4 regions of the Pseudomonas sp. 37 R 15 genome follow, and region 1 is predicted to be linked to each of the others. Evidence: predicted binding sites of a transcription regulator. Region 1 holds the regulator's gene; each other region holds the start of a gene.
What was found. The regulator FliA, encoded in region 1, starts transcription of late flagellar genes. The targets are predictions, from matches to a motif close to CTAAAGTTTNNNNNNNNNNNGCCGNTAA.
Positions count from the first base shown of each region.

Region 1 (7,459 bases):
AGCCCGTCGCCGGCCGGTTCAGCCTTGGCGGCTGGGGTGGCTGGGGCGGCGGCGGTGGCCGCGACTTGCGGCAAGGCTTCGGCGACAAACGTGCCTTTGCCATGCAGTTGGTCGAGCAGTGCCTCGAACTCGTCGTCGGTAATATCGGTGCTGGCATTGGCTGCCGGCGCTGCCGGCGTAGCGGGCGCGGCATCCGACGGAGCCGGGGCCACGGCGTCGGCTGCGAACTGGCCTTTGCCATGCAACTGGTCGAGCAGGGATTCGAATTCGGCGTCGGTAATGTCTTCGCTGGTCGGCGTGGCGACCGGCGCAGCCGCAACCGGCGCTTCAGCTTGAGCCTTGACCGCATTGAGCGAGTCGAGCAGTTGCTCGAACTCGCTGTCGGTCACGTCCGGCTCGGCTTGCGCCACCGGTTCAGGCTCGGCTTGCACCGCAGGTGCTTCGGCAGCCGGTTCGGCCAGGCGCGCCAGGGCGGCCAGCAGTTCCGGGGTGGCGGCCGTGATCGGCGCACGTTCGCGCACTTCGCTGAACATGCCGTTGACCGCATCCAGTGCTTCGAGAATCACGTCCATCAATTCCGAGTCAACCTGACGCTCACCCTTACGCAGGATGTCGAACACGTTCTCGGCGATGTGACAGCACTCCACCAGCTCATGGAGCTGGAGGAAGCCGGCGCCCCCTTTTACAGTGTGAAAACCGCGAAAAATTGCATTGAGCAGGTTCGCATCATCCGGGCGGCTTTCCAGCTCGACCAGTTGTTCGGACAGTTGCTCTAAAATTTCGCCGGCCTCTACAAGGAAATCCTGAAGGATTTCTTCATCGGCGCCGAAGCTCATGTGGGTGCTCCTTAGAAGCCTAAACTGGACAGCAAATCGTCTACGTCATCTTGACCGGATACGACGTCTTCACGTTTATCGGCATGAATCTGCGGACCTTCACCCTTGGCGAGATGTTTTTGTGGATCTTTTTCCGAGAGGATCGCTTCACGGTCATGTTCGATGCCGGCAAAACGGTCGACCTGGCCGGCCATGAGCACCAGTTTGAGCAGGTTGCTTTCCACTTCGGTGACCAGTTGGGTCACCCGCTTGATCACCTGGCCTGTGAGGTCCTGGTAATCCTGGGCCAGCAGAATATCGTTGAGGTTGCTGGCCACCGTGCGATTTTCCTGTTCGCTGCGCGACAGAAAACCGTCAACCCGACGCGCCAGCTCACGGAACTCTTCAGCCCCTACTTCGCGGCGCATGAAACGGCCCCAGTCCACGCTCAGGGCGTGGGCTTCGCTGGCCATGCCGTTGACCAGGGGCGTGGCGTTTTCCACCAGGTCCATGGTGCGGTTGGCCGCCGCCTCGGTCAGCCTGACCACATAGGACAGGCGTTCAGTGGCATCGGTGATCTGCGAAATCTCTTCGGCCTGGGGCATGCGCGGGTCAATCTGGAAATTGACGATCGCACTGTGCAGCTCGCGTGTGAGCTTGCCCACTTCCTGGTACAGGCCGCGGTCACGGGTCTGGTTAAGCTCATGGATCAACTGCACCGCGTCGGCGAACTGGCCTTTTTCCAGGCTGTCGACCAACTGGTGAGCATGCTTTTTCAGGGTCGACTCAAAGTCGCCCTGTGACGTTTCTTTATGCTCCATAGCTCCCCCGCGATGGCATTAGCCGTGGATGCGTTCGAAGATTTTTTCGATCTTCTCTTTCAAGGCCAATGCTGTGAATGGCTTGACCACGTAACCGTTGACCCCGGCTTGGGCGGCTTCGATGATCTGTTCACGCTTGGCTTCGGCGGTCACCATCAACACCGGCAGGCTGCGCAGTTTTTCATCGGCGCGCACATGGCGCAGCAAATCGATACCGGTCATGCCCGGCATGTTCCAGTCGGTTACCAGAAAGTCGATGCTGCCGCTGTTGAGGATCGGAATCGCCGTAATGCCGTCATCCGCCTCGACCGTGTTAGTGAACCCAAGGTCACGCAACAGGTTTTTTATGATCCGCCGCATCGTTGAGAAGTCATCAACGATGAGGATTTTCATGTTCTTGTCCAATTCGACCTCCAAGCAGTCTTAAACGCGCCCAGCACCTGGACGCGCCACTTCAATCAACAGGCGTTACACAAAAAGGACTGCCCAGGGCACCACGGAGCGATCCCGCGAAGGCCGAAGCCTTCGCGGTAGCATCTGCAGTGTCCCCACACTGCCTGTCAGCGCGCGCGCCACTCTCCCAACCGTCCCCGCAAGCGGGCCGCGCACTGGCTATGCAACTGGCTGACACGCGATTCGCTGACCCCCAGGACCTCACCGATTTCCTTGAGGTTCAGCTCTTCGTCGTAGTACAGCGCCAGCACCAGGCGCTCACGCTCCGGCAAATTGGCAATGGCGTCCGCCAACGCGCCCTGGAAACGCTCATCTTCCAGATCGCGTGACGGTTCCATATGCGCACTCGCGCCGTCCTCGTGCAGCCCTTCGTGTTCGCCGTCCTGCAACAGGTCGTCGAAACTGAACAGGCGGCTGCCCAAGGTATCGTTCAAAATCCCGTAATAATCGTCGAGACTCAATTGGAGTTCGGCCGCAACTTCATGATCTTTAGCGTCACGACCGGTTTTTGCTTCAATTGCACGAATTGCGTCACTGACCATGCGCGTATTGCGGTGTACCGAACGCGGCGCCCAGTCGCCTTTACGCACCTCATCGAGCATCGCGCCACGGATACGGATACCCGCATACGTCTCGAAACTCGCGCCCTTGCTCGCGTCATATTTGGTCGACACTTCGAGCAGGCCGATCATGCCGGCCTGGATCAGGTCTTCCACCTGCACGCTGGCGGGCAGGCGCGCCAACAGGTGATAGGCAATGCGCTTGACCAGGGGCGCATAGCGCTCGATCAATTCGCCCTGGCTGTCACGTGCCGACTTTTTGTAAAGGTTGTAGCCGCTTGATGTCATAGCACAGGTCCCGCGCTCGTCTGATGCACCAGTCGCTCGACGAAAAACTCCAGATGCCCCCGAGGGTTGGCAGGCAGCGGCCAGGTATCGACCTTCTGGGCAATGGCCTTGAACGCCAGTGCGCACTTCGAACGAGGGAACGCTTCGTAGACCGCACGCTGCTTTTGCACGGCCTTGCGCACACACTCGTCATAGGGAACTGCGCCGACGTATTGTAACGCCACATCGAGGAAACGATCCGTGACCTTGGTCAACTTGGCGAACAGGTTGCGCCCTTCCTGCGGGCTCTGGGCCATGTTGGCCAGCACGCGGAAGCGGTTCATGCCGTAGTCACGGTTAAGCAGTTTGATCAGGGCGTAGGCATCGGTGATCGAGGTGGGTTCGTCGCACACCACCAGCAGGACTTCTTGCGCTGCGCGTACAAAGCTGACCACCGACTCGCCGATCCCGGCGGCGGTGTCGATCACCAGCACGTCGAGGTTGTCGCCGATATCGCTGAAGGCCTGGATCAGGCCGGCGTGCTGCGCCGGGCTCAGGTGCACCATGCTCTGGGTGCCGGAGGCGGCCGGCACGATGCGGATCCCACCGGGCCCCTGCAGCAGCACATCGCGCAGCTCACAGCGGCCTTCGATCACATCGGCCAGCGTGTGTTTGGGGGTCAGCCCCAACAGAACGTCCACGTTGGCCAGGCCCAGGTCAGCATCCAGCAGCATGACGCGACGGCCAAGCTCTGCCAGGGCCAGGGACAAATTCACTGACACGTTAGTTTTGCCGACGCCACCTTTGCCGCCGGTCACCGCGATCACCTGTACGGGATGCATGCTGCCCATTTTATTTCTTTACCTTGTCTTGCTTAGACGCAGGCTACATGGCTTGGCCGCGTGTATCGCTTGCAGGCCATCGATGTAGGTACATTTCACGGTGTTCATCCTGCCTCATCCCACCCGTTTTGCCGGGTTGTGATAAAGGTCGGCGAACATATCGGCCATCGCTTCCTCGCTAGGCTCGTCTTGCATTTGCACGCTGACAGCACGGCTGACCAACTGATGACGGCGCGGCAGATGCAAATCATCCGGGATCCGCGGCCCGTCGGTCAGGTAGGCGACCGGTAGTTCATGACTGATTGCCAGGCTCAACACTTCGCCCAGGCTGGCAGTTTCATCCAGTTTGGTCAGGATACAACCGGCCAGCCCGCAGCGTTTATAGCTGTGGTAGGCAGCGGTAAGAACCTGTTTCTGGCTGGTGGTTGCAAGCACCAGGTAATTTTTTGACTTGATGCCACGCCCGGCCAGGCTTTCGAGCTGCATGCGCAGGGCCGGGTCGCTGGCTTGCAGGCCGGCGGTATCGATCAACACCACGCGCTTGCGCAGCAGCGGGTCGAGGGCGTTGGCCAGGGACTGGCCCGGGTCGACATGGGTCACCGGCACATTGAGGATGCGGCCCAGGGTCTTGAGCTGTTCCTGGGCGCCGATGCGGTAACTGTCCATGCTCACCAGCGCGATGTTTTGCGCGCCGTACTTGAGCACGTAGCGCGCTGCCAGCTTGGCCAGGGTGGTGGTCTTGCCCATGCCGGCGGGGCCGACCATGGCGATCACACCGCCCTCTTCCAGGGGTTCGATTTCCGGGGTGGCAATCATGCGTGCCAGGTGCGCCAGCAGCATGCGCCAGGCCTGGCGCGGCTCTTCGACTTCGGAGGTCAGCGCCAGCAGGTCACGGGACAACGGGCCGGACAGGCCGATGCGTTGCAGGCGACGCCACAGGTTGGCCTGTTGCGGCTTGCTGCCTTGCAGTTGCGTCCAGGCCAAAGAGCCGAGTTGCACTTCGAGCAGCTCGCGCAGGCCGTTGAGTTCAAAGCGCATCGAATCGAACGCACGCTGATCGACCGCGGCGGCCGGGGCTGGCGCGGCGGGACGCGGCGGTTCGACAAACGTAGGTTCCACCAGCGGCTCGGAAGCGGTCAGCGGCAGGCCGGCGAACAACTGGCGATTGGTGGTAGCGTCGCTGTCGCCGCGCATGCTCAGTTCGGCCTGGGCCGAGACGATGCGCGAAGCGGTCTTGCGCAGCTCGTCTTCAAGCTCCATGTTCGGCACGCGCGGCGCCAGGGCCTGGGGGGTGTAATCCAGGGCAGCCGTCAGCTCGACACCGCCGGCAATACGACGGTTACCGATAATCGCGGCATCGGCGCCCAGCTCATCGCGGACCAACTTCATGGCCTGACGCATATCGGCGGCGAAAAAACGCTTAACTTGCATAACCCACTACCCTCAGCCGTTGGGCCCTACTGTCGCGACGATAGTCACTTGCTTATTGTCAGGAATTTCCTGGTAAGCCAACACGTGCAAATTCGGTACTGCCAGGCGTCCAAAGCGCGACAACATCGCGCGGACCGGACCGGCCACCAGCAAAATCACCGGCTGGCCCTGCATCTCCTGGCGCTGCGCGGCTTCGATCAACGAACGCTGCAGCTTTTCAGCCATGCTTGGCTCCAGCAACACACCTTCTTCCTGGCCTTGCCCTGCCTTCTGAATACTATTGAGCAATATCTGTTCCAACCTTGGCTCCAAGGTGATAACAGGCAGCTCAGACTCAACGCCTACAATGCTTTGCACGATTGCGCGGGACAAACCGACGCGCACCGCCGCCACCAGCGCGGCAGTATCTTGACTCTTGGCGGCGTTGTTGGCGATGGCCTCGGCAATGCTGCGAATGTCCCGTACCGGCACTTGTTCGGCGAGCAAGGCCTGCAGCACCTTGAGCAACTGCGACAGCGACAGCACGCCCGGCACCAGCTCTTCGGCCAGTTTCGGCGAGGCCTTGGCCAGCAAACCCATCAATTGCTGGACTTCCTCGTGGCCGATCAGCTCGTGGGAGTGCTTGTAGAGAATCTGATTGAGGTGAGTGGCGACCACGGTGCTGGCGTCGACCACGGTGTAACCCAGCGATTGCGCCTGGCTGCGCTGGCTGACTTCGATCCACACCGCCTCCAGGCCGAAAGCCGGATCTTTGGCGGTAATGCCGTTGAGCGTACCGAACACCTGGCCGGGGTTGATCGCGAGTTCGCGGTCCGGGTAGATCTCGGCTTCGGCCAGGATCACGCCCATCAAGGTCAGGCGGTAAGCGCTGGGGGCCAGGTCGAGGTTGTCGCGGATATGCACGGTGGGCATCAGAAAGCCCAGGTCCTGGGACAACTTCTTGCGCACACCCTTGATCCGCGCCAGCAACTGGCCGCCCTGGTTGCGGTCCACCAGCGGAATCAGGCGGTAACCCACTTCCAGGCCGATCATGTCGATCGGGGTCACGTCGTCCCAGCCCAACTCCTTGGTTTCCTGGGCGCGGGCCGGGGATGGCAGCAATTCCTGCTGGCGTGCGATTTCCTGCTGGGCCTGGACCTTGACTGCATTCTGCTTTTTCCAGAACAGATAGGCCGCGCCGCCGGCCATGGCCGCCATGCTCAGGAACGAAACGTGAGGCATGCCCGGCACGATGCCCATGACGGCCATGATGCCGGCGGCCACGGCCAACGCCTTGGGGGATGCGAACATCTGGCGGCTGATCTGCTTGCCCATGTCTTCGGAGCCCGAAGCACGGGTCACCATGATCGCTGCCGCTGTAGATAACAACAGTGATGGCAATTGCGCCACTAAACCGTCACCGATGGTCAGCAAGGCGTACACCTTGCCTGCGTCGCCGAACGTCATGCCGTGCTGGAAGATCCCCACGGCGATGCCGCCGATCAGGTTGATGAACAGGATCAACAGGCCGGCGATGGCATCACCGCGCACGAATTTGCTGGCGCCGTCCATGGAACCGTAGAACTCGGCCTCCTGGGCGACTTCGGCCCGGCGTGACTTGGCCTGGTTCTGATCAATCAGGCCGGCATTGAGGTCGGCGTCGATGGCCATCTGCTTGCCGGGCATCGCATCCAGGGTAAACCGCGCGCTCACCTCGGAAATCCGCCCGGCACCCTTGGTCACCACCACGAAGTTGATAATCATCAGGATCGCGAACACCACGATACCGACCACGTAGTTACCGCCGATCACCACCTCACCGAAGGCCTGGATCACCTTACCGGCGGCGGCGTGACCGTCCTGGCCATGGAGCATCACCACGCGGGTGGACGCCACGTTCAGCGCCAGGCGCAGCAGGGTCGCCACCAGCAGGATGGTGGGGAACACCGCAAAATCCAGTGGCCGCAGGGCGTACACACAGACCAGCAGCACCACCACCGACAAAGCAATGTTGAAGGTGAAAAACACATCGAGCAGGAACGGCGGCATCGGCAACATCATCATTGCCAGCATCACCAGCAACAACAACGGCACACCCAGATTGCCCCGCGACAGGTCAGTCAGGGTGCCACGGGCCGTGCTGAGCATTTGAGAGCGATCTACCACCGGTATTCCTCGTGTCCTTGAAGCAAAGTTTTGACGCTGGGAGGCGTCCTGAAGGCGGTATTGCAAGAAGCCTTCCAACTTTGCTTTCGGGCTCTGACAACCTGCCAAGCGCCCGAGGCCATCGG
Region 1 is NZ_CVTV01000018.1:61-7,519, forward strand. Features, by position in the region: partial or broken gene BFQ04_RS03870 (Hpt domain-containing protein) at 1-836, opposite strand, end outside; gene BFQ04_RS03875 (protein phosphatase CheZ) at 848-1,636, opposite strand; gene BFQ04_RS03880 (chemotaxis response regulator CheY) at 1,655-2,029, opposite strand; gene fliA (RNA polymerase sigma factor FliA) at 2,197-2,937, opposite strand; gene fleN (flagellar synthesis regulator FleN) at 2,934-3,767, opposite strand; gene flhF (flagellar biosynthesis protein FlhF) at 3,873-5,189, opposite strand; gene flhA (flagellar biosynthesis protein FlhA) at 5,202-7,316, opposite strand.

Region 2 (7,459 bases), on a different contig from region 1:
CCTTCGGCAAAATGCAGCCATTGCACGTAGTTGTCGTAGGTGGCGCTGGCCGGATCGGGTTGCAGTCGGCCCTGGCCGTGGCGGCGGATCAGGTAGTCGATAATGGCAGCCGATTCGATCAGTACGCGGGGCCCGTCCTCGATCACCGGCGATTTGCCCAAGGGATGAATCGCCTTGAGCTCGGCTGGCGCGAGGTTGGTTTTCGGGTCGCGTTGGTAGCGCTTGATTTGGTAAGGCAGGCCCAGTTCTTCCAGAAGCCAGAGGATGCGCTGGGAGCGGGAGTTGTTGAGGTGGTGAACGGTAATCATAGGGGCACAGCTCCGTTGGGGTTAAGGAGAAGACTACACGACGGCGATGGAGTGCCCTCAATTCGCTTCATCCCAGTCGAAACCGCGCCGTGTTGTCGCTCAACGCCCGGCTGCCCTGGCTCAGGCTGTCGGCAGCCTGATTGACCGCCCGCGCGCCGTCGAGCAGACGTCCGGCAGCCTGGTCGACCTGCTGGATATTGCCGCTCACTTCGTCCGCCGTCGCAGCCTGCTCCTCCACGGCGGCGGCGATGTGCGCCAAGGTGTCGGTGACGTGCTGCACGGCACCGGCAATTTCCCCCAGGCGCGTGCCCAGGCCGGTGACGGATTCGGCATCGGTGAGCGCCTGCTCGCACGCGGCGCCCATCAGGCTGACGGCCTGGCTGACCGTGGCGCGCAGGCTGTCCACCGTGCCGGCGATCTGCGCAGTGGACGCCTGGGTGCGTTGCGACAGGCTGCGCACCTCATCGGCGACCACTGCAAACCCGCGGCCTTGCTCGCCGGCGCGGGCGGCTTCGATGGCGGCGTTAAGGGCCAGCAGATTGGTCTGTTCGGCAATACCACGAATGGTATCGACCACCGATTGAATCTGCTGGCCTTGTTGGCTGACCTGTTCCAACGCATTGGCGGTGTCGGACAGGCGCTGGTTGAGTTGCTGGATACTGGCCGTGGTGCGCTGGCTGTCGCGGCTGCTGTCTTCGGCGATACGGCGGGTGTGCCGGGCGCTGTCGGCAGCCTGCTCGCAGCTTTTGGCAACGCCCAGGGAGGTGGCAGCCAGTTGGGTGGCGGCCGCAGCGATCTGGCTGATCTGGTGCCGCTGGTCTTCGACGTCGGTGAGGGTACTGCCCGATTGCGTGCTGAGGGTAAGCACGGTGGCGCCCAATTGCTCGGTTTCATGATTGACCCCGAGCAGGCTGGTGCGCAGTTGCACCACGGCAACGTTGAGCGCCGTGCTGATGGCAGCGAGTTCGTCGCGCCCCTGCACCGCCACTTCGACGCGCAGGTTACCGTCACGCAGGGACTCGGCGAGCGTGGTGATGCCACTGGCGCTGCGACGGATCGAGGCTTGCAGGCAGATGAACAGGTACAGCGCCGCCAGCGCCAGCAGGCTGAACGTTGCCGCCACGGGAATGAAGTGCTGCAACGATCGCTCACGGTAATAACTCAAGCGTGCATCGAGCGAATGCAGCGATTGGCTGCGCAGCGCGCCCAGCGCCGCGAGCATGGCGTCGACACTTTGATCGAACGCAGCACTGTCGAGCTTGATGGTGCCGCCGAACACGCCGTCGTCCAGGGTTTTGAGTTCGCTGTCCAGGCGTTGCAGGCTGGCGTCGTATTGTTCGGTCCAGGGCTCAAGGCCGGGGTATTGCTTGGCCTTCAGCGCGGTGGCGGCCTTGACCAGTTGGTCCCGCGCATCGCCGATGCGGCCGCGCAGGTCACGCATCTGCAAGCGGCTTTGCAGGGTGAACTGGCCCGAGGCAATCGAGGATTGGCCGACGCTGGCCGTGCGGCCGATGCGCTCGATCAGGTCCGGTGCGTGCTGGCTGGAAATCTGCATCAGCAGATAGGTTTCCAGCCAGGGATCGAGGATCAGGCCGGTGTCCAGGGTAATCTGTTCGCGCAGCGACTGCATCGCGGTCAGCGCGGCGGTGAAACGGTCATAGCCATCCGGCCACCAGCCGACGGTGCGCAGGGCCGGGGTGTCCATGCCCTTGACCGCGGCCTGCAGCGTGTCGAAGCGCGCCTGGGTAGCAGCGCTGGCGTGATGGGTTTTGAGTGCGTCCCCCAGGGTTTGCAGCCCTTGCTGAATCAGCGGACTGCCTGCATCCACCCTGGCCATCGCGGCCTGAGCGGCAGGGGTCGGGGTATGCAGAATATCCAGGGCTTTCCAGCGGGCGGCCAGGTTGCGCTGGGCGCTCAGTTGCACATCGAGCGGGTCCAGCGCCAACAGTTGGTGCACGCCGGACTGTTCGCTGGAAATCACCGCGAGTTTGTCGTGGTAGTCCTGGCCGATCATCCACAGGCTGCCGGCGAGCGGCAGCATGAACAGTAAGAACAGCACCTGGAACTTACGCGCGAAACCGAACCGCCCGAGCAGACGGATACCGGGTGATAAAAATCTTTGCATGCCCTACAAACTCCCCTGAACAACCCCATACTTCACAGCCGGGAATGACTAACGGCAAAATGCCATGTCATTGATTATTCTGGCTCAAGCAAGATCTGGGCCGTGGGATACAAGCGTGACGACACGTGCCATGGCGCTAAGAAACCTTTGATCGGTGCGCGAAAATGGGGCGAAAGCACTCATTACCGGGCACGCGCCTGTAACCGCCAGGGACACGGTCTGATGCGAGAGCGGTCGAGCGTTGACGATCCCGGGCGGTCTTCAGGTCAACAGTTGAGTGATCCACTGAATATGCCGGGCGATCCCATGGATTTTTTCTTCCGGCACCGACTGCCTGGCTTTCTCGAAACTGGCCAGGGTCTTTTGTTTCTGGTGCAACAAGCGCTGCCACTTCGCCACGAACACCGGACTGCGCTCCAGCAAATGCAGCGGCCCGAAATACAGCTGTTTTTCGGTGTAGGACACAGGCCCGGTGCGTTCGGCGACGATGATTTCGTAGTAGAAGCGATGCTCGTGCAGCAGCTCTTCGCGCACGATTCGGTAGCCGTTGTGCATCAACCAGTGGCGCAACGCATACTCGCCGCCATTGGGTTGCAGGATCAGGCGCTCCTGGCCATTCAACTGCGCCTTGCCGCTGTCGAGAATGTCACGAATGGTCTCGCCGCCCATGCCGCACAGACTGAGGGCCGTGATGGCGTCGCCCGGCTCGATGGCCGCCAGACCGTCGGCCAGGCGCACGCTGATGTGCGCTTCAAGGCCGTTGTCGCGCACGGTGCGCCGGGCCGCATGAAAAGGCGTGGTCGCAGCCTCCCCCGCCACCGCGCTGGCAATTACGCCACGACGCATCAGCGCCACCGGCAAGTAACCATGGTCCGAGCCGATATCGGCCAGGCGCGCGCCGGCCGGTACGTGCGCCGCCACGCGCTCCAGGCGCATGGACAATGTGTGTGGGTTCAACGCGGGTTCCTTTTCATTCGCCGGAGAATCGATCCCGGCTATTGGTCAAATGCAGCACCATTGCCGCCCGCGCGGCATCCGGGTCCTGACGCTTGAGCGCATTGAAGATCGCCTCATGCTCCAGGCTCGCCAGTTGACCCAGCCTGGCAAAATCCGCTCCGCCGCGTTCGTCAGCCTTGACCTGGGTGCGAGGGATCATTGCGCTGCCCAGGTGCTGCATGATTTCACTGAAAAACGTGTTGCCGGTAGCCTCGGCGATGAGTTGGTGAAAGCGCTTGTCCTCTTCCACACAACTGTCGTTGTTGGCCAGGGAAGCCTGATAGTCGTCCAGCGCCTGGCGCATGTGGGCCAGTTGCGCGTCGGTACGGCGCAACGCGGCCAACGCCACCGCCTGCACTTCCAGACCCAGGCGCAGTTCCAGCATGTTGCGCACGCTGGCGACGGTGTCGACGTGCAGGCGCAGGCCCTGCCGGGCGTGTTGCTCCAGCACGAACGTGCCGATGCCGTGGCGCGTCTCCACCAACCCCGACGCCTGCAGCTTGGAGAGGGCTTCGCGTACCACCGTGCGGCTCACGCCATGCTCAAGCACGATGGTGGATTCGGACGGCAGTTTTTCGCCCGGCTTGAGCTGGCCGAGCAGAATGCGCTGGGTCAGCGCGTCGACCACGCCTTGGGCCAGGTTGGTGGAGCGTCTGCGCACAGGGGGTGCGTTTTCAATGGGCATCGCTAACGGGTCCACGGGGTTGGGCTGAGGGGAGCTTAACATCCTGCAGACGGACGGCGCCGAGTTGATTGACGAGGCGACCAACTTGTATGACAACCAACCTGATAGACCGGCATTACGCTCTCCCCCTCCTGCGAACCAGACAGGACTTCGCTGACACGCAAGCCCTTATAACGCTGGCAAATAACCAAAATCATCACCCCACAAGCGCGCTTATGAGAAGAAATACTCCCTGCACCGCATTGCGATTTATAAAAAACAACTTGTATGATGTCTGTTAACAAAACCCACAACCCGCATAAAAACAAATCAGGGGGCGTTTTCCATCGTGAACCATTCCAGTCGTGCATCCGCTGCACCAGAAACCGATTCGGTGCTCACCCGCGCCGTGAGCAAAGTGAAGGGCCATGTGCTCCCACTGTTCGTGGTCATGTTCATCCTCAACTACATCGACCGGGTCAATATCGGCTTCGTGCGTACGCACATGGAGCACGACCTGGGCATCGGCGCGGCGGCCTATGGCTTCGGCGCCGGCCTGTTCTTCATCGGCTACGCGATCTTTGAAGTACCGTCCAACATGCTGCTGCAAAAGGTCGGCGCGCGCATCTGGCTGACCCGCATCATGTTCACCTGGGGCATCGTCGCCACGCTGATGGCGTTCATCCAGAACGAAACCCACTTCTACATCCTGCGTTTTTTGCTGGGTGTGGCTGAAGCGGGCTTCTTTCCCGGGGTGATCTACTACTTCACGCGCTGGTTGCCCGGGGTTGAGCGCGGCAAGGCCATCGCGATCTTCCTCAGCGGTTCTGCGGTGGCGTCATTGATCTCGGGCCCGCTGTCGGGTGCGCTGTTACAGATCGAAGGTCTCGGCTTGCACGGCTGGCAATGGATGTTCGCCATTGAAGGCCTGGCCTCGGTGGCGCTGGGCTTCTTTGTGTGGTTCTGGCTGGACTCCAAACCTCATGACGCCAAGTGGCTGAGCCGCGAAGAACAGGACGCGCTGGTTGAGGCCATCGATCAGGAACAGCGTGACCGCGAAGCCCTGACCACGGTCAAACCGACCCTCGGCAAGCTGCTCAAGGATCGTCAGATCCTGCTGTTCTGCGTGTTGTATTTCTGCATCCAGCTAACCATTTATGCAGCGACGTTCTGGCTGCCGAGCATCATCAAGAAGATGGGCGACCTGAGTGATATACAAGTCGGCTTCTTCAACTCGATTCCCTGGTTGATCTCGATCATCGCCATGTACGCCTTCGCAGCGCTGTCAGGCAAGTTCAAGTTCCAGCAGGCCTGGGTCGCGGCAGCCTTGTTGATCGCAGCGGCCGGGATGTTCATGTCCACCACGGGCGGGCCGATCTTCGCGTTCGTGGCGATCTGCTTTGCGGCCATCGGTTTCAAATCCGCGTCTTCGTTGTTCTGGCCGATCCCCCAGGGCTACCTGGACGTGCGCATCGCCGCTGCAGTGATCGCATTGATCAATTCCATCGGCAACCTGGGCGGCTTTGTCGCGCCGACCACCTTTGGCTTTCTGGAGCAAACCACCGGCTCGATCCAGGGCGGGCTCTACGGCCTGGCCGGCACCTCGGTGCTCGCAGCCATCCTGGTGTTTTTCGCCAGGACCTCACCTTGCGCCGGGCTGACGTCGCCCAGCATTGCGCCCACCGCCAACGCCATCAGCAAACCTCTTTGAGCGTATTAAGGACCTTGCCATGAATACTCCCGTCATCACTCACTTGCACGTCATCCCGGTCGCCGGTCACGACAGCATGCTGCTGAACTTAAGCGGCGCCCACGGCCCCTACTTCACGCGCAATATCGTGATCATCAAGGACAGCAGCGGCAACACCGGCGTGGGTGAAGTGCCCGGCGGCGAGCGCATCCGGGAAACCCTGGAAGACGCGCGCAGCCTGGTGATCGGCCAGCCGATCGGTCAGTACCAACGCATCCTCAACCAGATGCGCAGCACCTTTGCCTCTCGGGACGCGGCCGGCCGCGGGCTGCAAACCTTTGACCTGCGGATCACCATTCACGCCGTTACCGCGATGGAGGCGGCGCTCCTGGATTTGCTCGGTCAGTTCCTCGAGGTGCCGGTGGCCGCTCTGCTCGGCGAGGGCCAGCAACGCGATGCGGTGAAGATGCTCGGCTATCTGTTCTACGTCGGTGACCGCACCGCCACGGACCTGGCCTACCGCAACGAGGCAGAATCCGACGACGACTGGTTGCGCCTGCGCCATGAGAAAGCCCTGACTGCCGACGCGGTGGTACGCCTGGCCGAAGCCGCCAAGGCCCGATACGGTTTCAACGACTTCAAGCTCAAGGGCGGCGTATTGAGTGGCGATGCCGAAATCGAAGCGGTCACCGCCCTGGCCGAGCGCTTCCCGGAGGCGCGCATCACCCTCGACCCGAACGGCGCCTGGTCACTCAAGGAAGCCATCCGCCTGTGCCGCGACCAGCATCATATTCTCGCCTACGCCGAAGACCCCTGCGGCGCGGAAAACGGCTATTCGGGCCGCGAAGTCATGGCCGAATTCCGCCGCGCCACCGGCCTTAAAACCGCCACCAACATGATCGCCACCGACTGGCGCGAAATGGGCCATGCGATCCAGTTGCAATCGGTGGACATTCCCCTCGCCGACCCGCACTTCTGGACCATGCAAGGCTCGGTGCGCGTGGCGCAAATGTGCAATGAATGGGGCCTGACCTGGGGCTCGCACTCCAACAACCACTTCGATATATCCCTGGCCATGTTCACCCAGGTGGCAGCGGCCGCGCCGGGCGAGATCACCGCCATCGACACCCACTGGATCTGGCAGGACGGCCAACGCCTGACCCGGAAGCCGCTGAAAATTGAAGGCGGCTACGTGAAGGTCCCGGCCAGGCCTGGCCTGGGGGTGGATATCGACATGGACGCCGTGGCCAAGGCCCACGAACTGTACAAAGGCATGGGGTTGGGCGCGCGGGATGACAGCGTGGCGATGCAGTTCCTGATTCCGGGTTGGCGTTTTAACAACAAACAGCCTTGCCTGGTGCGGTGAAACCGCTTTATGCAGGAGCGAGCTAGCTCGCTCCTGCCAATGGTAGGCGCGGCATCAAGGTCTGCGGGCATTTTTGCTCACAATCGGCTGCACCGTCAGCTCCACCCCCAATGCCACCATCAACTTCTGGATCGTTTCATAGCGCGTCTTGGACCCGCCTTTAAGGGTTTTATAAAGGCTCTCCCGATTAACCCCCGCCGCCTCGGCCACCTTGTTCACACCCTGGGCCTTGGCGACCTCAGCGAGTGCTTTCATAAGGATCTGCGGGTCTTGCGCCTTCATGGCCTGCGCAAGATAGGCGCTGATGGTC
Region 2 is NZ_CVTV01000022.1:1,690-9,148, forward strand. Features, by position in the region: gene BFQ04_RS07085 (glutathione S-transferase family protein) at 1-308, opposite strand, end outside; gene BFQ04_RS07090 (methyl-accepting chemotaxis protein) at 376-2,433, opposite strand; gene BFQ04_RS07095 (tRNA (adenine(22)-N(1))-methyltransferase) at 2,695-3,390, opposite strand; gene BFQ04_RS07100 (FadR/GntR family transcriptional regulator) at 3,404-4,114, opposite strand; gene BFQ04_RS07105 (MFS transporter) at 4,443-5,804, shown strand; gene gudD (glucarate dehydratase) at 5,824-7,149, shown strand; gene BFQ04_RS07115 (addiction module antidote protein) at 7,204-7,459, opposite strand, start outside.
Region 2: the regulator FliA is predicted to act here: its motif matches at 2,616-2,643, upstream of BFQ04_RS07090 (methyl-accepting chemotaxis protein).

Region 3 (7,459 bases), on a different contig from region 1:
CACCTTTGCACTGGATCCAGACCTGTGCAGCGACGTCAGTCACGGTGCCGAAGCCGCCCAGTGCCGGGGCTGCGAACACACCGGTGAGGATCGCACCGACGATACCGCCGATACCGTGTACGCCAAATGCGTCCAGGGAGTCATCGTAGCCCAGCTTGCGCTTGAGGCTGGTTGCGCAGAAGAAACAGATCACACCGGCGACCAGGCCGATCACCAGAGCCCCCATCGGCCCCACGGTGCCGGCAGCTGGCGTGATTGCGACCAGGCCGGCCACTACGCCCGAGGCGATACCCAGTGCGCTTGGCTTACCGTGGGTGATCCACTCGGCGAACATCCAGCCCAGCGCAGCGGCAGCAGTGGCGATCTGGGTGACCAGCATCGCCATACCGGCCGTGCCGTTGGCGGCAGCAGCGGAACCGGCGTTGAAGCCGAACCAGCCGATCCACAGCATGGCCGCGCCGATCAAGGTGTAACCCAGGTTGTGCGGTGCCATCGGGGTGGTCGGGAAGCCTTTGCGCTTGCCGAGCACGATGCACGCCACCAGGCCAGCCACACCAGCGTTGATGTGCACCACGGTGCCACCGGCGAAATCCAGCACACCCCAGTCCCACATCAGGCCGCCGTTGCCGCTCCAGACCATGTGCGCGATCGGCGCATAGACCAGGGTGAACCAGATGGCCATGAAGATCAGCATCGCGGAAAACTTCATGCGCTCGGCGAATGCACCGACGATCAGCGCCGGAGTGATGATGGCAAACGTCATCTGGAAGGTGATGAACACCGCTTCCGGGAACAGCGCCGCAGGCCCAGTGATGCTGGCCGGGGTGACACCCGCCAGGAATGCCTTGCCCATGCCGCCGAAGAAGGAGTTGAAGTTGACGACGCCCTGTTCCATACCGGTGGTATCGAACGCAATGCTGTAGCCGTAGACAACCCACAGGATGCTGATCAGGCCGGTAATGGCAAAGCACTGCATCATTACCGAAAGAATATTCTTGGAGCGGACCATGCCGCCGTAAAACAGTGCCAGGCCAGGAATGGTCATGAACAGCACCAGTGCAGTGGCGGTCAGCATCCAGGCAGTATCGCCGGAATTGAGGACTGGAGCCGCCACTTCGTCCGCCGCCATGGCAAGGCTTGGCATTACGATGGACAACAGGGCTCCGAGCCCTGCGAATTTACGCAGAGTCATAGTGTTTTTCTCCTGGGGCGTTGGGGTTTGGCGGCTTAGATTGCGTCGGTATCGGTTTCGCCGGTACGGATGCGGATAGCCTGTTCCAGATTGACCACGAAGATCTTGCCGTCACCGATCTTGCCGGTGTTGGCAGCCTTGGTTATCGCCTCGATAACCCGGTCAAGATCCTTGTCGTCAATGGCGACATCAATCTTCACCTTCGGCAGGAAATCGACCACGTATTCCGCACCGCGATACAGCTCGGTATGACCCTTCTGCCGACCGAAGCCCTTGACCTCAGTGACGGTAATGCCCTGCACGCCGATCTCGGACAGTGACTCGCGTACGTCGTCCAACTTGAACGGCTTGATGATGGCAGTGACTAGCTTCATGAAAACTCTCTCCCGAATTGGTGGACTTGCCCCAGGAAAACAAACCCGTCTCAAGTCTAAGCGCAGTGCCTGGCTTTGTAACGCATCGTCGCCTGCGTATTAGCGTGGCGACGCCAGCGAACCACTGGTGACGAAACCTGTACCCCTGATCCGTCGGCGCACTGCATTCGTCACAGCGACTGCATCAGTGCATGGGTCATGATCGTCTAAGCAGAAACCTTGCCAGCTCCGTAAAAATCACTGAAATCAGTCCGTTGTCCACTTATGCCCACCTGCGGGGCGTTACGGCAGCGGCGATGCGCATCAAAACAGTGCGTGGCCGCCCATCCCCATGCGCGAAAAGCGTGCGAGCCAGGCCATGAAAAGACTATAGACGCTGCGTGATACACTGCCGGCCAACTGTTTTCCGGAATATTTCCCATGCTCGCGCCCAAAGACTTCCTCGACGCCCTGAGCGGCCACGCCTCTCGCCTGTTCAGCGGCGACACCCCGCTGCCCCGCAACGAAATCGAAAGCCAGTTCAAGGCCCTGCTGCAAAGTGGCTTCAGCAAGCTTGATCTGGTCAGCCGTGAAGAATTCGACAGCCAGATGGTGGTGTTGGCCCGCACCCGTGCACGGCTGGAGAGCCTGGAAGCGAAGGTAGCGGAACTGGAAGCGCGGCTGACGCCCCCATCGGCTGAATAAAGCCGATGAGTGTGGGAGGCAAGCCCTGATGCCGCCCCCTGTAGGAGCGAGCTTGCTCGCGAAAAACTCATAGGCACCGCGTTCATTCAGGAAGCACGCGTTATCGTTGACGTTTTTCGCGAGCAAGCTCGCTCCTACAAAAAGCCTTAGCATCAGGGCTTGCCCCCTCCCTCACTTCGTTGCCTGGATACGTTCTGTAAAACCTCCCCGCCATCCTTGTTCCCACCTCGTCTACCCTTGAATAATCCGCAGGCAGCGGCCCCCCATTCAAGGATCGAGCATGTCCCTCGCCATCGTCCACAGCCGCGCCCAGGTCGGCGTCGAAGCCCCCGCCGTCACTGTCGAAGTGCACATGGCCAATGGGTTGCCGTCACTGACGCTGGTGGGCCTGCCGGAAACTGCAGTAAAGGAAAGCAAAGACCGCGTACGCAGCGCCATTCTCAACTCGGCCCTGCAATACCCGGCGCGGCGCATCACGCTCAACCTCGCGCCCGCCGACCTGCCCAAGGACGGCGGGCGTTTTGATCTGGCGATAGCCCTTGGGATCCTGGCGGCCAGCGTGCAGGTCCCGGCGTTGATGCTCGATGAGGTTGAGTGCCTGGGAGAGTTGGCGCTGTCCGGCGAAGTACGTGCAGTGAAAGGCGTGTTGCCGGCCGCTTTGGCGGCGCGCAAGGCCGGACGCACCTTGATAGTGCCCAGGGCAAACGCTGAGGAGGCGTGCCTGGCGTCAGGGTTGACGGTGATTGCAGTGGATCACTTGCTACAGGTGGTGGCGCACTTGAATGGGCATGTGCCGATCGAGCCCTACCGGTCGGACGGCTTGTTGTACCTGAACAAACCTTACCCGGACCTCAGTGAAGTCCAGGGCCAATTGGCTGCCAAGCGTGCCTTGCTGATCGCAGCTGCGGGGGCGCATAACCTGCTGTTCAGCGGCCCGCCCGGCACCGGCAAGACGCTGCTCGCCAGCCGCCTGCCGGGGTTGCTGCCACCGCTCAGTGAGCAGGAAGCGCTGGAAGTCGCGGCAATTCAATCCGTGGTCAGCCTGGCACCGTTGAGCCATTGGCCGCACCGGCCGTTTCGCCAGCCGCACCACTCGGCGTCGGGCCCTGCACTGGTCGGCGGCGGATCGAAGCCGCAACCGGGGGAAATTACCCTGGCCCACCACGGCGTGTTGTTCCTGGATGAATTGCCGGAATTTGACCGCAAGGTGCTGGAAGTCCTGCGCGAGCCACTTGAATCGGGACATATCGTGATTTCCCGCGCCCGCGACCGGGTGAGGTTCCCCGCGCGCTTTCAACTGGTCGCGGCGATGAACCCCTGCCCTTGCGGTTATATGGGCGAACCCAGCGGCCGTTGCCGGTGTACACCGGAACAGATACAGCGCTATCGCAACAAGCTCTCGGGGCCGTTGCTGGACCGGATCGATCTGCACCTGACGGTGGCGCGGGAAGCCACGGCGCTGAGCCCGGCACAACAGACCGATGACACCACCGCGAAAACGGCCGCGTTGGTGGCCGACGCGCGGGAACGCCAGCAACGACGCCAGGGCTGCGCCAACGCATTCCTCGACCTGCCGGGGCTGCGCGAGCACTGCACGCTGGCGAAGGTCGACGAACGCTGGCTGGAGAACGCCTGCGAGCGGCTGACGCTTTCGTTGCGGGCGGCCCATCGCTTGCTCAAGGTGGCGCGTACGTTGGCGGACCTGGAACAAACAGACGCCATCGCTCGCCACCATTTGCAAGAGGCCTTGCAATACCGCCCGGCGGCGACCTCTTGAGCCTTGCGCAGCAGCCAAAGGGCTGACTTAGCGGAAGCGATCCACCTCATGCCGCAAGCCCGCCGCCAGGGTTTCCAGCTCTTTGGCGGTGATCGCCAGGTTCGACACCACTTCACGCTGCTCGCTGTTAGCCAGTGCAATGCTCTGCAAGTTACTGCTGAGCAACGTCGCGGTGCTGCTCTGCTCCTGGGTGGCGGTGGTGATTGCGGCGAACTGCTGCCCGGCCGAGCGGCTCTGCTCGTCGATGCGCGCCAGGGCCGAGGCCACATCCGCGTTGCGCGACAGGCCTTCCTGCATCAGCACGTTGCCGTGCTCCATGGTACTGATGGCATTACCGGTTTCCTGCTGGATGCTCTGGATCATTCCGGAAATTTCATCGGTGGCCTGGCGGGTGCGCGAGGCCAGGTTGCGCACTTCGTCTGCGACCACGGCAAAGCCGCGACCTTGCTCACCCGCGCGGGCCGCTTCGATGGCGGCATTGAGCGCGAGCAGGTTGGTCTGTTCGGCAATCGAGGTGATCACGCCGACGATACCGCCGATTTCCTGGGAGCGCTGGCCCAGGGTGTTGATCACCGTAGCGGTGCTGTTAAGCGCGGTGGCGATGTGTTCCAGGGACGACGAAGCCTCCTCCATCGAGGCACGCCCGATACGGGTCTGCTGGGCATTTTCCTGGGCCAGACGCTCGGTGTTGCCCATGTTGTCGGCGATATTCAGCGAGGTGGCGCTGAATTCTTCCACCGCGCCGGCCATGCTGGTGATCTCGCCGGACTGCTGCTCCATGCCTTCATAAGCGCCGCCAGACAACCCCGACAGCGCCTGGGCACGGCTGTTGACCTCTTCAGCCGCCTTGCGGATGTGCGAAACCATGGTCGACAGCGCCTCGCCCATCTGGTTGAAGCTGCGCGCCAATTGGCCGATTTCGTCATGGCTGGAAACATTGAGGCGCGCACTCAGGTCACCTGCGCCGAGCGCTTGAGCCTGAAGCACCAAGTCACTCAATGGCGCGAGCTTGCTGCGCAACAGCCATACCGTGGCCCCCACGGCCAACAGCATGGCCAGCACACTGCCAATGACCAGGCGCATGCCGACGTCCCACGTCACTGCACGAATCTCGGCCTTGGGCATACTTGCCACGACCGCCCAAGGGCCACCCTCGAAGGGTACCGACACGCTGTAGAAATCTTCGTTCTTGTCACTCCAGAAGCGGCCTTCACCGGGTTTCTTCGCCAAGTCGAGCATCACTGCGACAGCTTGATCCAAGGCTTGCACACCGGCCGGCGGTACCAACCAGTGCTTCTGTTCATCCAGCAGCGACAAGGAGCCGGTCTGGCCGATACGGAAGCGCTTGAGGTTGTCGAACTGGGCTTTCTGTTCGTCGGTGTAGTCGAACCCGATGAACAATACCGCGATGACCTTTCCGCTGGCGTCACGCACCGGGCTGTACTGGGTCATATAGGAGCGATCGAACAACACTGCCCGGCCGATGTAGGCCTGCCCGTTGAACACACGCTGGTAGGCCGGGCCCTGGCGATCCAGCACGGTGCCGATGGCGCGGTTGCCATCCTGCTTGGTCAGGGAGGTGCTGATGCGGATGAAGTCATCGCCGCTGCGCACGAATACCGTGGCCACGCCGCCGGACATGTCCTTGAATTCGTCCACTTCGCCGAAGTTGTTGTTCAGTAACTCGCTGCCCAGGTACAGGCTTGGGGTTTGTACACCGGCCACGGCGACAGGCTGGTCCGCACGCACGCTCAAGCCGGCGCCGAAGCGCTTTTCAAACAGCCCGCTCAAACGCTGAGTGCTCTCGCGCAAGGTGCTGTGGAAGGTATTGAGTTGGTCGGCGAGCAGGCGCGCCTCGCTGGCCAAGTGTTCCTCGCGGGTGGCGAGGTTGGCGGTATCGAGCGAGCGTAGAGCGAAGACGGTACTGCCGCTGATGACGACAGCCAGAATCACGGCCAATGCGAGGCCTAACTGGGAAGCGATCCGAGCGCGAGGTTGAGACATGACAGCTCCTGAGCCGAGGCCAGGATCATCCTGATCTCTTAGCGCTGCTCGGCGAATTATCTAGTGGGAAACGTGGTGCACGAGGGTTCCAACCCACCTACTTCGGCGGGGTTCCACAATACTTGAGCGATTCACAGGGGTGTCACGCAAACGATTGCTCTTCATGCGCAGACCCTTTCATTCGAGGCGAGTCACAGCGGGCAGAACCATCGCCTGCACCTCGCCCTGTAGAAACTCCGCCAGGCGCCGCAGGCGCTCACCGCCGGGACGGGTTTTCGGCCACACCAGGTAATAACTTTCCCCGCTGGCGACGGCCGTTGGCCACGGCAGGCTCAAGCGTTTCTGTGCGACGTCCTCGGCCACCATCAACAGGTCTCCCATGGACACGCCATAACCGCGCGCGGCAGCGATCATGCCCAACTCCAGCGTGTCGAACACCTGCCCACCCTTGAGCGAGACCCGGGAGGTCAGCCCCATGCGCTCCAGCCAGTAACGCCAGTCACGCCGGTCCGGGGTCGGGTGCAGCAATTCGGTCGTTGCCAACCGCTGCGCGTCCCAAGGGCCGTCGTCCAATAGATTGGGCGCGCCCACCGGAATCAGCATTTCGGCAAACAGGTAGCTGGCCTCCCAGTCCGCCGGAAAGTGCCCGTTACTGAGCAACACTGCGCAATCGAACGGTTCCTGATTGAAGTCCACTTCATCGATGTTCATCCACGCGCTGGTGAGCTGCACCTCGTTGCCCGGCTGCAGGGCCCGAAAGCGGCTCAACCGCGCCAACAGCCAGCGCATGGTCAGGGTGGACGGTGCTTTCATGCGCAAGATGTCATCTTCGGCGTTCAGGGTATGGCAGGCGCGCTCCAGGGCGGCGAAGCCTTCGCGCACGCCGGGCAGCAACAAACGCGCCGCTTCCGTGAGTTGCAAGGTACGGCCGTTGCGCTGGAACAGCCGGCAGGCGAAATGCTCCTCGAGCGTACGAATATGCCGGCTGACCGCACTCTGGGTAATCGACAACTCCTGCGCCGCGCGGGTGAAGGAGTGGTGACGGGACGCGGCCTCGAATGCCCGCAGGGCGTAAAGCGGGGGAAGACGACGAGACATTTGATAACTCCGACAGCGCAATTGGCAAACCCTACCAGAATCGATCAGGCATGAGTTTTAATCATGCAAACAATCACTTTTATCCTTTTGTGCAATGCGCCGAAAGCGCCGAGAATCAACCGTCCGCACCTCCCAGACATTTCGAGATTGATGATCATGCAGCATCCGGCACGTACCGAACTCTGGGCCATTCTGCGGCTGTCGGGGCCGTTGATTGCCTCACAGTTGGCGCACATGCTGATGGTGTTGACCGACACCCTGATGATGGCCCGCCTGAGCCCCGAAGCCCTGGCCGGCGGGGGCCTGGGCGCGGCGACCTATTCGTTCGTG
Region 3 is NZ_CVTV01000061.1:3,154-10,612, forward strand. Features, by position in the region: gene BFQ04_RS25770 (ammonium transporter) at 1-1,192, opposite strand, end outside; gene glnK (P-II family nitrogen regulator) at 1,228-1,566, opposite strand; gene BFQ04_RS25780 (accessory factor UbiK family protein) at 1,987-2,250, shown strand; gene BFQ04_RS25785 (YifB family Mg chelatase-like AAA ATPase) at 2,531-4,027, shown strand; gene BFQ04_RS25790 (methyl-accepting chemotaxis protein) at 4,055-6,031, opposite strand; gene BFQ04_RS25795 (LysR substrate-binding domain-containing protein) at 6,209-7,129, opposite strand; gene BFQ04_RS25800 (NorM family multidrug efflux MATE transporter) at 7,280-7,459, shown strand, end outside.
Region 3: the regulator FliA is predicted to act here: its motif matches at 6,131-6,158, upstream of BFQ04_RS25790 (methyl-accepting chemotaxis protein).

Region 4 (7,459 bases), on a different contig from region 1:
GCGCGGCTCGACGCCCCCAGTGCATCGAGCATTTCGCGCAACGCGCCGACGCCGGTGGATTGGTCTTCGATCTGCTGGGCAACACGCTGGATCTCACTGGACAGCAGGTCAATATCCACACCGATTTCCGCCGCATTCTTACGGGTGATTTCCGCCAGTTTGCGCACTTCATCCGCCACCACCGCAAACCCCCGGCCCAGGTCGCCCGCGCGCGCCGCTTCAATAGCGGCGTTAAGCGCCAGCAGGTTGGTCTGCCCGGCGATCTGCTGGATCACCTGCACAATCGACTGGATACGCAAACTCGACCCGGCCAGCGTGCGCGCACCTTCCACCGCCACATCCGCCTGGCTGGAAAGCCCTTCCACCGTTGTCCCGGCCTGGGCAGACACGGCGTTCTGCTGGTTGATCGTACCCACAAGTTCATCCATCGACGCGTGCAACTCACCCGAGTAATGCTTGAGCTGCGCGGCGATGTCCTCCTGCTGACGCTCGGCATGGGCCAACACCATGCCTAAGTCTGCCAAGCCTTCGAACACCGGCAGGATATTGCGGTCCAGCCCACGGGTATTGAGGGTATTGCTGAAGTCATTGTTCTTGAACGCGGTAATCTGCTTGACCACCACATGGTTCAACCCCGCCAACTTCTTCACCTGGCGCCGTAGGAAAAACGCCTTGAACTCGCCGTAATGGGCGATGAAATTGTCCACGTACTCATCACTGAAACTCGCACCCTTGGCCACCCGAAAGAAGAAAATCGCAGTCAGCGTCTGATTCAGGTTCAAGCCCAAAATCTCCCCAAAGGTCGAAAAACCCGCCAACGGTACATCACCAAAAATGCCGGCCATGCTGCCCAGCTCGGCGCCGTTGTTCAGCCGGCGCAAAATGCAGTCATTCAAAATCCCCGCCACCGGCTGGCCACCCTTGCCGCGCAGGAACTGCTCATAGTCCAGGCGCGTCGCCTCACGCAACGGCGTACGCCGCACCATCACCAATTCCTCGCCCGGCGCCACGTCGCAAAACAACTGCACGATCTGCTGCTCATAATCGATGCGCGCGATGGATCGTACAAACAACTCACTGCCCACCCGAATCGCAAACGAATAGTCCGCCAGCTTCGACTCCAGCGCCTGGGGCACGCAACTGAACGCATCACACAGCGCTTGCACCATGCTCTTGATATTGCCGTTGCTGTCGATCACCTGGTCAATCGTGCGGTCCTCCACCGACGCGGTCAGCACACTGAAGGTCAAATCCGCCGGTTTGAAGTTCTGGCTCTTGAACACCCCAAACCGCACATTTGCCGCCGTCTTCAGGAACACAATCTGCGCATGGTTCTGATAACTGCGCTGACCGTCATGAATCAGCGTCTTCTGGAAATCCGACTTACCCCCGGCCGATCCCCCTACAAACAAACATGGAAACCGCCCCGACTCATACAGCGCCTCCATAAAGAACGACTCCGACGCCGACAGCCCGTCGAACACCACATACGCCAACGTATCGCGATGATCAATCGACATGCGTACCTGCACTCGCTTGATATTGGCCACCAACTTGGCAATCCGCTCCTGCATCCCCAACCGCTTACCGCCGCCGCGAATGTCCTCACACTCCAACGGCACCATCACCACCTCGGCCGAGGCGATCAGACTGTCGTCGAACAGCTGCAATACAACCCGGTCCCAGCGCTCGCCCGTGGCGCAATACAGCGAATTGGGTGCATTGCAGAGTTCGCCGGAGGTGGTGCACAGGCTGATGGTGGATTGGGGGAAGCGGCGTTTGAGCTTGGCGGAGATTACGTCGATGTCCAGATGCGGCGAGATAAAGCCGGTGATCAGGGTGGGGGTGATACGTAAGGCGGTGAGGGCGGCGTCCAGATCGTTGGCAGTGCTGGTGAGCGTGGCGGTGCCTTGACGATCACCCCGGGCTTTTTTTAGACGGGAGAGTGGGTTCATGTGGTGGACTCGATTTGGGGGGATAGGGGTAGGCACGCGATTGGTAGGGTTATCGGCCGGTTGGGTGGGGGCTGGAGGGGGATGTGACGGATGGACGCGGTTTTAGGGAATTCTCCTTTATTGCCAGGCCGCTTTAGGCCGAGCGTGAATCGCTCCGGGTTTCGTAGACGCTCCTGGTGTCCGCTTTTAGCCGATTCAAGCCCGTCGTCAGAAGCAGGAAACTGCGCAGTTCTTCGCCGGTTCCGGCGTCACGAATGATCACCGTAGCACCCGGGCTTGACCGACATATACCCACTATCCGCCAAGCGATACAGCCAGGGATATCGTCAATCCTCATGCCGCTCCACCAAAAAATCCACAAACGCCCTCACCCGCGCCGGCATCGCCGTGCCCCCCACAAACACCGCATGAATCGGCTCCACATCCCCCGGGTTATAAACCTCCAGCAACGGCACCAGATCCCCGCGTTCAATATCCTGCGCCACGCTGAACGTTCCTACCCGCGCAATCCCCGCCCCCAGCTTCGCCAATTGCGCCAATGCCTCGCCGCTGTTCCCTTCAATCGTTCCCGCCACCTTTAAAGAAAACTCCCGCCCGTCCATGCGAAACGGCCAGTCGGGAGCCGCCCGGCGGAAGTTGAAGCGCAGGCAGTTGTGCTGAAGTAGGTCCTGCGGCGTCACGGGGGTGCCGTGCCGGGCCAGGTAGTCCGGGGAGGCGACGATGACTTGGCCGGTGGCGCCGATATGGCGGGCGGTCAAGGGGCTGTCGGGGAGTGGGCCGAAGCGGATGGCCACGTCTGCCTGGCCGCCGAGGATGTCCACCACTTCATCGCCGAGCATCAGGTCGACCACGATGGCGGGATAGCGGGCGCTGAAGGCGGCGATCAGTGGAACGATGGTCATGCGGCCATGGGCCAGTGCCGCGCTGACTCGCAAGCGGCCGCGTGGGGCGCCCTGGTCGGTGATGGCGTCTTCGACTTCGGCCATGTCCGCGAGGATGCGCCGGGCGCCGCGCAGGTAGGCTTCGCCTTCGGCGGTGAAGGTGATGGCGCGGGTGGTGCGCAGCAGTAGCCGGGTGCCGATGCGCTGTTCGGTGCGGGTGATGATGCGGCTGATGGACGATGGCGTCAGCCCCAGGGCGCGCGCCGCGCCGGACAGGCTGCCGTGTTCGGCGACCAGGGTGAACACTTCCATCTCGCCTGAGCGGCCGGCCATGTCCATTTTTGCCTCCTGCGCAAAGGTGTAATTCCCAACCAGGGGCTACTGCTTGAAAAGCTTGGATTGTAGCATTCGGCACACAGATGAGGAGTCACCCATGCGTATCAATCCACCCCTTGTAGCGTTGTCCGTCGGTGCCTTTGGCATCGGGGTTACCGAGTTTGCACCCATGGGCATGTTGCCCGGTATTGCCGCCGATCTAGGCGTATCCATTCCCGCCGCCGGGCTGTTGGTGAGCGCCTACGCCATGGGCGTGCTGATCGGTGCGCCGATCATGACGCTGGCGACGGCCAGGGTGCCGCGCCGTTATCTGCTGATCGGGCTGATGGCGATTTTCACCCTGGGTAATTTGCTGTCGGCGCTGGCGACCAATTACCAGACCTTGATGATCGCGAGGCTAGTGACGTCGCTGAACCACGGGGCGTTCTTCGGCATTGGCGCGATTGTGGCGGCAAGTGTGGTAGCACCGGAAAAGCGCGCGGGTGCGGTCGCGGCGATGTTTCTGGGGCTGACCCTGGCGACCATCGGAGGCGTGCCGCTGGCGACCTGGTTTGGTGAGAACTTCGGCTGGCGCACGGCGTTCTGGGGCATCAGCGGGCTCGGCGCGGTGGTGATGGCGGCGCTCTGGTGGGCATTGCCGAATGCGCCCGCGCCCAAAGGCGGCAGCCTGATGGCGGAGATTCGCGTGCTGGGTCGCGGGCCGGTGCTGGCGGCATTGGCGCTGACGGTGGTGGGCTCCAGTGCGATGTTTACGGTGTTCACTTACATCGCGCCAATTTTGCGCGACGTTACTCACGCATCGACTAACTTCGTCACTGGCATGCTCGTGCTGTTCGGTATCGGGCTGACCCTGGGCAACGTGTGGGGCGGCAAGTCTGCGGACCGCTCGGTGGACCGTACGCTCATTACGTCGTTGGTGGTGTTGATTGCCGTGCTGCTGGCTTTCTCGGTGCTGATGCAATGGCCGCTGCCGGCCGCCTTGTCGATCCTGCTGTGGGGCGCCGCCAGCTTTGCCCTGGTGCCGCCGTTGCAGATGCGTGTGATGGAGGCCGCCAAAGCTGCGCCCAACCTGGCCTCGGCGATGAACATCGGCGCCTTCAATTTTGGCAATGCGATTGGCGCGGCAGTGGGCGGCGCGGTGATCAACGCCGGCTTGGGCTATCCGGCCATTTCCCTGGCCGGTGCGCTGATGGCAGGGCTGGGTTTGCTGATGGTGCTGGGGTTGGGCTGGCGTTCGCGGCGTAAGGGGTCACGCACTTGCGCCGACATCCATTTTCCGACGACAGTGGATGAGCGCGTTTAACCGAAGAGAGTAGCCCATGACCCGCGACCAACTCGCCAGCTTCTACGAAAGCTATATCGATTGTCTGAATCGCCAGGATTGGCAGCACCTGGGTGATTTTGTCCACGCCGATGTCACCTACAACGTGAGCCGGGTCGGCCTGGAGGGTTACCGGGCGATGCTGGAGCGGGACTTCCGGGAAATTCCCGATCTGGTGTTCCGTATTCAGTTGCTGGTTGCCGACCCGCCGACGGTCGCCAGTCGGCTGAACTTTCGGGTCAGCCCCAGGGGTGAGTTTTTCGGGCTGCCGATCAATGGCAAGACGGTCGTGTTCGACGAGAACGTGTTCTATGAATGCGTCGACGGTAAATTCGCTCGCGTCTGGTCGGTGATTGACAAGGCTGCGATCGCCGAGCAGTTGTGAGGCAACGCCCACTGACGGTGTGGGAGCGCTCGAGCCTTGGCGAGGCCGCGATGGCGGTAGGTCAGGCAACGTGAATGCCAGCAGTGCCGCCGCCTTCGCGGCCTCGCCAAGGCTCGTGCGCTCCCACATTTGCTCATCACCAGTCCCACCTCCCCATCGCCCATGCGCCAAAAAAAGTCATGCATCGGACCGCTCGGTTGCGAGCCTGGCGATAGCGGCCTATGTTTCAAGCCATGCAGTAATTTGCTGTCCCCCCACCCTGTGCCCATCCCGTAACCCAGGTGACGACATGCCTACCCTCTCCCGCCCCGCCGTACTTGAACTGATTGGCAACACGCCGCTGGTCAAGGTCAGCCGCTTCGACACCGGCCCCTGCACGCTGTTTCTCAAGCTTGAATCGCAAAACCCCGGCGGCTCCATCAAGGACCGTATCGGCCTGGCCATGATCGACGCCGCCGAGCGCGACGGCCGCCTGTGCCCCGGCGGCACCATTATCGAAGCCACCGCCGGCAACACCGGCCTGGGCCTGGCGCTGGTCGGTCGGGCCAAGGGCTATCGGGTGGTGCTGGTGGTGCCGGACAAGATGTCCACGGAAAAGGTGCTGCACCTCAAGGCCATGGGCGCCGAGGTGCATATCACCCGCTCCGATGTGGGCAAGGGCCATCCCGAGTATTACCAGGACGTGGCGGCGCGCCTGGCCAAGGATATTCCGGGCTCGTTCTTTGCCGATCAATTCAACAACCCGGCCAATCCGCTGGCCCATGAAACCAGCACCGCACCGGAGATCTGGGCGCAGACCCAGCATGATGTCGATGCGATTGTGGTGGGCGTCGGCTCGGCCGGCACCCTTACCGGCCTGACCCGTTTCTTCAAGCGCGTGCAGCCCGAACTGGCCATGGTGCTGGCCGATCCGGTGGGGTCGGTGATGGCCGAATACAGCCGCAGCGGTCAGCTTGAAACCCCGGGTTCCTGGGCCGTCGAAGGCATCGGCGAGGATTTCATTCCGTCGATTGCCGACCTGTCCAGCGTGCGCCACGCCTACTCGATCAGCGATGAAGAAAGCTTCGACCATGCCCGCCAACTGCTCAAGGCCGAAGGCATTCTGGGCGGCTCGTCCACCGGCACCCTGCTCGCCGCCGCGCTGCGCTATTGCCGCGAGCAAACCGAACCCAAGCGCGTGGTGACGTTCGTGTGCGACACCGGCACGCGCTACCTGTCCAAGGTCTACAACGACCAGTGGATGAATGACGCCGGGCTGTTGCAGTACAAGCATTACGGCGACCTGCGCGACCTGATCGCCCGCCGCTTCGAAGATGGCCGGGTGATCAGCGTCAGCCCCGACGACACCCTGCTTACCGCCTTCCAGCGCATGCGCCTGGCGGATGTCTCGCAACTGCCGGTATTGATCGACGGCCAGCAACTGGCCGGGGTCATCGACGAGTCCGACCTGCTGCTGGGCCTGCATCAGGACGCCGCGCATTTTTCCATGAGCGTGGCCAGCGCCATGACTCGCACCCCACACACCCTGGCCCCCGGCGCCAGCCTGGCCGAACTGCAGGCGGAACTGGATCGCGGCCTGGTCGCCATCATTGCCGACGCCTCGGGCTTCCATGGCCTGATCACCCGCGTCGACCTGCTCAACCATCTACGGAGATCCCTTGCATGAGTCAGCCCGATAAAAGCGCGTTTGCCACCCGTGTGATCCATGCCGGACAGTCCCCCGACCCGACCACGGGCGCGCTGATGCCGCCGATCTATGCCAACTCCACCTACCTGCAAGACAGCCCTGGCGTGCACAAAGGCTTCGACTACGGGCGCTCCCACAACCCCACGCGCTTTGCGCTGGAGCGTTGCGTGGCCGACCTTGAAGGCGGCACTCAGGCCTTCGCGTTTGCCTCGGGGCTGGCGGCGATTTCCACGGTGCTGGAGTTGCTCGATGCCGGTGCGCACATCGTCTCCGGCAATGACCTGTACGGCGGCAGCTTCCGCCTGTTCGACAAGGTGCGCCAGCGCAGCGCCGGCCACAGGTTCAGCTACGTAGACCTGAGTGACGTGTCGGCCTTCGAAGCGGCGCTGCAAGACGACACGCGCATGGTCTGGGTCGAAACCCCGAGCAACCCGCTGCTGAGCCTCACCGACCTCAGCGCCATTGCCCGCGTGTGCCGTGCGCGCGGCATTCTCTGTGTGGCCGACAATACCTTCGCCAGCCCGTGGATCCAGCGCCCGCTGGAGCTGGGGTGCGATATCGTCGTGCACTCCACCACCAAGTACCTGAACGGCCACTCGGATGTGATCGGCGGCATCGCCGTTGTCGGCGACAACCCGGAACTGGCCGAACGCCTGGGCTTTCTGCAAAACTCGGTGGGCGCCATCGCCGGCCCCTTCGATGCCTTCCTGACCCTGCGCGGCGTGAAAACCCTGGCCCTGCGCATGGAGCGCCACTGCCGCAACGCGCTGGAACTGGCGACCTGGCTGGAACAGCAGCCGCAGGTGGCGCGGGTGTACTACCCAGGCCTTGAATCCCACCCGCAGCACGAACTCGCCAAACGGCAGATGCACGGGTTTGGCGGGATGATTTCGG
Region 4 is NZ_CVTV01000056.1:208,535-215,993, reverse strand. Features, by position in the region: gene BFQ04_RS21925 (methyl-accepting chemotaxis protein) at 1-1,955, opposite strand, end outside; gene BFQ04_RS21920 (LysR family transcriptional regulator) at 2,282-3,175, opposite strand; gene BFQ04_RS21915 (MFS transporter) at 3,270-4,475, shown strand; gene BFQ04_RS21910 (ester cyclase) at 4,492-4,878, shown strand; gene BFQ04_RS21905 (pyridoxal-phosphate dependent enzyme) at 5,168-6,544, shown strand; gene BFQ04_RS21900 (cystathionine gamma-synthase) at 6,541-7,459, shown strand, end outside.
Region 4: the regulator FliA is predicted to act here: its motif matches at 2,005-2,032, upstream of BFQ04_RS21925 (methyl-accepting chemotaxis protein).